DNA from 2 places in the Streptococcus parapneumoniae genome. Region 1 is predicted to be linked to the other one. Evidence: riboswitches for the same ligand, from Rfam matches in the RefSeq annotation. Region 1 holds a riboswitch; the other holds the start of a gene.

Region 1 (3,411 bases):
TTGCTGTACTGGGAAATGGCTGTGCAGAATTAGACTGGATAACAGGGACAGGAGATTTGGTTGGAGCCTTAACAGCCGTTTTTCTCAGCCAAGGAAAGACTGGTTTTGAAGCTTCTTGCTTAGCAGTCTCTTATCTTAACATTGCTGCTGAGAGAATAGTTGTTCAAGGAATGGGATTGGAAGAATTTCGTTACCGAGTACTCAATCAGCTTTCGCTTCTAAGAAGAGATAAAAACTGGTTAGATGCCATCAAAGGAGATGTTTATGAATAGAGAAGCACTTAGACTATATCTGGTAACCAATCGCTATCAAGATTCCGTGGAAAGCTTTCTTGAAAAGGTTGAGACAGCCTGCCGTTCAGGGGTTACCATAGTCCAATTACGAGAAAAAAATCTCACAACCAATCAATATTATCAACTGGCAAAACAAGTCAAGGAAATAACAGATGCCTATCAGGTACCCTTGATAATCGATGATCGGTTGGATATCTGTCTTGCAGTCGATGCAGCAGGTCTGCATATCGGAGATGATGAATTACCAGTTTCGGTTGCCCGACAAGTCTTGGGCCCTGACAAAATCCTCGGTGTCACCGCTAAAACGGTTAAAAGAGCTCTGGAAGCGGAGAAATCAGGTGCAGATTACTTGGGTACAGGAGCCATTTTCCCAACTACCACCAAGGAAAATGCGCCCATCACTCTGATATCGACCTTGAAAACAATTTGCCAAACGGTTGCCATTCCAGTAGTTGCTATTGGAGGCTTGACTTCAGAGAATATTGACCAACTTATCGGCACGGGTATAGCTGGAGTAGCAGTCGTACGCGATCTGATGCAGGCAGAAGATATTGAGGCAAAAACCCAAGCCTTTTTATCAAAGCTGGATGACATTATTTCCTAACTAATACTCAATGAAAATTAAAGAGCAAACTAGGAAGCTAGCCGCAGGTTGCTCAAAGCCCTGCCTTGAGGTTTTAGATAAGATTGATGAAGTCAGCTCAAAATAGTGTTTTGAGGTTGCAGATGGAAGCTGACGTAGTTTGAAGAGATTTTCGAAGAGTATAAAAACTCTCTAATTCCCTTAAAGTGGGAACTAGAGAGTTTTTTCTTAATCTTTAAAAGTTGTATGGTTGACTGGGCCAGAACCATGACCGAGTTGCGGAGCATCTTGGATGGCTTTCGTAATAAAGGCCTTGGCCTTATCAACTGCCTGATAGAGAGTCTTGCCCTTGGCTAGTTCAGCCGTAATTACTGCAGCAAAGGTACATCCAGTACCATGGGTGTGACAGGTTTGAATTCTTGGGCTTTCCCAGAAAAATTGGTCATCCTTGGTAAAGAGGAAATCCTTGGCACCGCCTTCGAGATGCCCACCTTTGATGACGACAGACTGAGGACCAAATTCTTTTAAAATTAGGCGACCAGCACGCTGCATGTCTTCAGGATCATGGATTGAAAAACCAACAATCTCTTCTGCCTCAGGAAGATTTGGCGTAATAATCGTTGCTAGAGGTAGTAAGTTTGTTTTGAGATAGTCTCTAGCAACTGAGTCGATCAAGGCATCTCCACTTGTAGCAACCATAACAGGATCAAGGACATAGGGACAATCCAGTTTTTTAAGATAGGGTTGGATGATTTCCATGATTTCGGTAGTTGCCAACATCCCAGTTTTTACAGCCTGAGGTGGAATATCAGAAAAGACACTGTCCAATTGGGCTTCCAACATTTGAGGAGAAACGTGCTCGATTAGCTGAACACCTCTGGTATTTTGAGCAACAAGGCTAGTCACAACGGCCATTCCATAGACATCTCTCGCTTGGAATGACTTTAAATCAGCCATAACGCCAGCACCGCCACTTGGGTCAGTTCCTGCAATGGTCAAAGCAACGGGTAAATAAGTCATCTAAAACCTCCCAACCAACTGAAGTTTGTATTCTTAAGAACAAGCTAATCTGTTTCAGGAAGGCAATAGAAGACTGCTAGTCCCCATTATCATTTCCACTTCCATCAGCTAGCATTACCTAGATTGAGTCAAAGGGTCTAACAGTCGTTAATCTCAGCTTTACGCACCCCTAGTGGTTGTTTTCTTTTTTCTTTAGTATAGCATATTTTTATTGTTTATATAGTAATATTTGACTGCAAATCGCTTTTCAAATGATTAAAATCCTATTTTTCGACAAAAAGATTGATTTTATGATTGACGAATGTAGATTTTTGAAGTATACTAATAACTGTAATTGACAAATGTAGATTTTGGAGGTGTGATGATGCAGATTTCAGATGCAGAATGGCAGGTCATGAAGATTATTTGGATGCAGGGGGAGCAGACCAGTTCAGATTTGATCAGGGTTCTGGCGGAGCGGTTCGACTGGTCCAAGTCAACCATTCAAACTCTCTTGGCTCGTTTGGTTGAGAAAGAGTGTCTGACAAGGAAAAAAGAAGGCAAGTCCTTTGTCTATTCAGCCCTTTTAACTTTGGATCAAAGTCGAGATTTACTTGTCCAAGATATTAAAGACAAGGTTTGTTCCCGTAGGATTAAGAACTTGTTGGCTGATTTGATTGCTGAATGTGATTTTACTCTGGCTGATTTGGAAGACTTGGAAGCTGTGATTTCTGAGAAGAAATCAAGCGCTGTAACAGAAGTAAAATGTAATTGTATGTAAAGGAGACGTCATGTTAAATAGTATTGTAACCATTATTTGTATTGCCCTTATCGCGTTTATCTTGTTTTGGTTTTTCAAAAAGCCTGAAAAATCTGGACAAAAGGCCCAGCAAAAAAACGGCTACCAAGAGATTCGAGTGGAAGTCATGGGAGGCTATACGCCTGAGTTGATTATCCTCAAGAAATCAGTACCAGCCCGCATTGTCTTTGACCGTAAGGATCCTTCACCCTGTCTGGACCAAATTGTTTTTCCAGATTTTGGTGTACATGCGGACCTGCCAATGGGTGAAGAGTATGTAGTGGAAATCACGCCTGAGCAGGCTGGAGAGTATGGTTTCTCTTGTGGCATGAATATGATGCACGGCAAGATGATTGTAGAATAGGAGAATGATATGACTGAAATTGTAAAAGCAAGTCTTGAAAATGGTGTTCAAAAAATCCGTATCACGGCAGACAAAGGCTACCATCCAGCCCACATTCAACTGCAAAAAGGAGTTCCTGCTGAGATTATCTTTCATCGTGCTACTCCTTCAAACTGTTATAAGGAAATTCTTTTTGAAGAAGAAGGCATCTTGGAACCAATCGGCGTGGATGAGGAGAAAGTCATTCGTTTTACACCTCAAGAATTAGGCCAACATGAATTTTCTTGTGGCATGAAGATGCAAAAGGGGAGTTATACCGTAGTTGAGAAGACTCGAAAATCTCTATCACTTTTACAGCGTTTTTGGATTACTAGTATCTTTACTGTGCCTCTTG
Region 2 (3,411 bases), 700 kb from region 1:
TGACAAAGTCACGTTTTTCCTTGAGTTCAGGTGCATTCTTGATGAGAATATCAGCTGCTTCTTCCGGATGCTCCATAGCATATTGGTAGCCTTTTTTGATAGCTTGGATGACTTTACGAGCTTCTTCTTTGTTATCTTTCAAATAGTCGTTGTTTGCGATGATGACTGGTGAGTAGTAGTCAAATTCTTTAACGTAGTCTTTCAAATACATGAAGTTAGCCTCTACACCTTGAGATTTAGCAAGAATTCCATCCCAACCGTAGTAGATCCAAGCAGTATCAAAAACGCCATTGGCAATCGGTGTGATTGAGTTTGAGTCGTTGTTTGGTACTTTTTCAACTTTTTCAAAGTCTCCACCTTGAGATTCTACTAAGGTTTTCAACATAGCAAGTTCAGTTGGGTCATTCCAAGTTCCGTATTTCTTACCAACCAAGTCCTTTGGACTAGCTACATTGTCAGATTTACGAGAAATGATTCCTGATGTATTGTGTTCTACGATAGCTGCAACAGCAGTAATTCCTGCCCCTTTTTCCAATTTTTTAGCCATGTAGTCTTGGAAATACACTGCAAATGGTGCCTTACCATTGATAACCAAGTCAGAAGAACTTTCTTCTGGTGGCAATTTCAAATCAACATCCACTCCAGCTTCTTTGAAATAGCCTTTTTCCTTGGCAACATAAAGCCCTGTGTGGTTGGTATTTGGTGTCCAGTCTAGGATAAAGTCAATTTTCTTGAGTTCTGCCTCTTTGTTATCCTTAGAAGCAGTTCCTTGGCCACAAGCTACAAGCACAACAGCTACAAGAGCTGTCACAAGCGTTAAAAACACTTTCCATGTTTTCTTCATTTTGATTTCCTCTTTTCTTTTTTGAAACATTCTAATTCTACGAACGTTTCCATTTAATCACATATTTCTCGCTGATATCGACCAACTTCATACCAAGAAGACTGATAATCGATACCAGAATAATAATAGCAAACATGGTATCATACTGAAACAGTTTCTTGGACTGAATCATGTAGACACCTAGTCCTTCAAAGCCTCCCAACCACTCAGATACCACTGTTGTGATAAAGGCGTAGGAGACACTGACCCTCAGACCTGCATAAAAGTAAGGCAGGCTGACTGGAATTTTAAAATGCCACAGGATTTGCCAAGGCTTGGCCCGCATCAGACTAAACAAGGTCAGAATATCCTTGTCGCAATGCCTAAAACCGTCCAAAATGCTGACGATGATAGGGAAGGTTGTCGTCAAGATAATCAGGACAATCTTAGGCAAAATGCCATAACCTAGCCACAAGACCAAGATAGGAGCTATGGCAATGGTCGGGATAGTCTGAACAACCACCATCATAGGGTAAATCAGGTCATTGAGCCAAGTTAAACTATCCATAAGTACAGCCATGAGACAGGCAATCAAGACTCCCAAAATCAGTCCCAATAAAGCCACTCTCAAGGTCGCCCAGCTATGGTGCCAGAGAAATTCTCTGTCACGAACAAAGGACTGGAGAATTTCAAGAGGTGTCGGCAGGATAAACTTGGGGAGAAGTTTAAGAAAACCTGCTAACTGCCAGATTGACAAGACTCCCAGAAAGCCCAATAGACTAATGTGTCGTCTCAGTATACTTTTCAAGTTTCTCATCAATACTTAAAATCTCTCCTACATTTATTTTGACATTGGCAAAGACATTATCTGCCTCCTGCCCTGCCACTTCCAGCGCTTCTTTGAGAATACGCATGAGCTCATCAAACTCCCCTTCCAAGACCGTTTCAAATGGTGTCACCACCATGGTCACTTCTTGAGCTTGCAGGTAAGCAATGACCTGATCGATAACAGCTATCCGATCAATCCCCTGCGCTAGGGGTAAAACTTGCAAGGCAATGCTTGCTTTCATAAAAACCTCCTCTTCTCGTTTTCCTTTGACAAAAAGAAAAACCTTTGCCATATATGGAAAAGGTCAAGAATAGACTAAGTATCGTTCCCTACGCTGGCATTACCCAGATCAGGTGCGGTCGAAGTTTAACACTTCCTCTCAGACTGTACACAGACTCCCATATATTATATAGATATATGATAGCGCAAAATAAGAAAAATGTCAAGGAAACTGCTTACAGAAAAGAGCAGGAAAAATTTCCTACTCCAATTTTCTATACTCGTTCTCCATCACTGTTTACTCTGTAGCCATCCACCGTCGTATTAACAGCTAAGGCACCTGAAGAGTAAGAATAATACCACTTACCAGAAACTTGATACCAGCCTGTTTTCATTGCCCCTGAACTATCCAGGTAATACCACGAGCCATTCTCCTTTAACCATCCTGTCTGCATTTCACCAGATGATTTCAAATAATACCAGCTAGAACCATCTTTCAACCATCCCGTTGATTTATACCCATTTGATTTGAAATGATACCAACTACCATTTATTTTCTTCCAACCGACAGTTGAACTGTTATTGGATCCATAGTTAGAGCTATTTCCTGATTGGTTCTGATAATTTTGTGAAGAAGTCACTCCCTCTAGCTGGATATAACGACGACTTCCGTTATAAGCCGTATAGCTCATCCACTTGTATCCATCTTTTTCGAGAATTTGATCATAATGAACATTCTCCCCAGGATAATAGTAATCAATTGCAGTTGCGCTAGCTAGTGGCTGATTTTTGATAGCAGACTTGCTCTTAAAATAATGTGTTCCTCCTATTGAAACTGAGGTTTGACTATTCCCCACACTACCACCAGCCAAATCTTTAAAATGAATAAAACCAGTCATGGTATTTGCTTTTATACTTCGTTTATTATAGGCTTCTGTATAACCATAGTTATATTCCTCGATCTCAATCTGATCTCCCATTACATTTGACACCCAGGCAACATGCCCATAAGTTCCTGCAGTAGACCAAGCAATGGAGCCAATCGTCGGTGTATTATCTACACGATAGCCTTCACGACGAGCACGATGCCCCCATTCATTCGCATTTCCATAAGCCCTTGGAATCTCAAAACCATTGACATTACTCAAACGAAAGGCTGCAAAAGAAGTACACTGACGAGAATACATGCGCCACTGATCAATCTCCTGGCTCCCATTTTTATAATAAACAGGATAATCATCCCCTCGCGCAATCGATCCATTTCCTCCAGAATAGGCATAGACACTATCACTCGCTGCTAACATCAATCCTACTACTAAAAAAGGAACAAGCTTTTTAACTGACATCTTCAAGTAATAACTTGTCCCTCTTACTATAAACGGTAAAATTTTCATTCTTCCTCCTTGAAAATAATATAGTACTCAATGAAAATCAAAGAGCAAACTAGGAAGCTAGGCGCAGGCTGTACTTGAGTACGGCAAGGCGAAGCTGACGTGGTTTGAATTTGATTTTCGAAGAGTATAAATCGAAGATTGCCTTC

What was found. A riboswitch is a leader RNA that binds a small molecule or an ion and turns the genes downstream of it on or off. The one in region 1 is predicted to bind thiamine pyrophosphate.
Region 2: linked by a shared signal. The riboswitch ahead of SP4011_RS11205 (thiamine-binding protein) and the one ahead of thiD (bifunctional hydroxymethylpyrimidine kinase/phosphomethylpyrimidine kinase) in region 1 are both predicted to bind thiamine pyrophosphate.

What each region holds. Positions count from the first base shown of each region.
Region 1 is NZ_AP026968.1:1,587,192-1,590,602, reverse strand. It holds gene SP4011_RS08250 (hydroxyethylthiazole kinase) at 1-272, shown strand, start outside; gene thiE (thiamine phosphate synthase) at 265-897, shown strand; gene thiD (bifunctional hydroxymethylpyrimidine kinase/phosphomethylpyrimidine kinase) at 1,105-1,896, opposite strand; TPP riboswitch at 1,980-2,077, opposite strand; gene SP4011_RS08235 (CopY/TcrY family copper transport repressor) at 2,261-2,656, shown strand; gene SP4011_RS08230 (cupredoxin domain-containing protein) at 2,667-3,038, shown strand; gene SP4011_RS08225 (heavy metal translocating P-type ATPase) at 3,048-3,411, shown strand, end outside.
Region 2 is NZ_AP026968.1:2,285,820-2,289,230, forward strand. It holds gene SP4011_RS11195 (ABC transporter substrate-binding protein) at 1-844, opposite strand, end outside; gene SP4011_RS11200 (ABC transporter permease) at 882-1,640, opposite strand; gene SP4011_RS11205 (thiamine-binding protein) at 1,603-1,893, opposite strand; TPP riboswitch at 1,962-2,064, opposite strand; gene cbpD (choline binding-anchored murein hydrolase CbpD) at 2,147-3,265, opposite strand.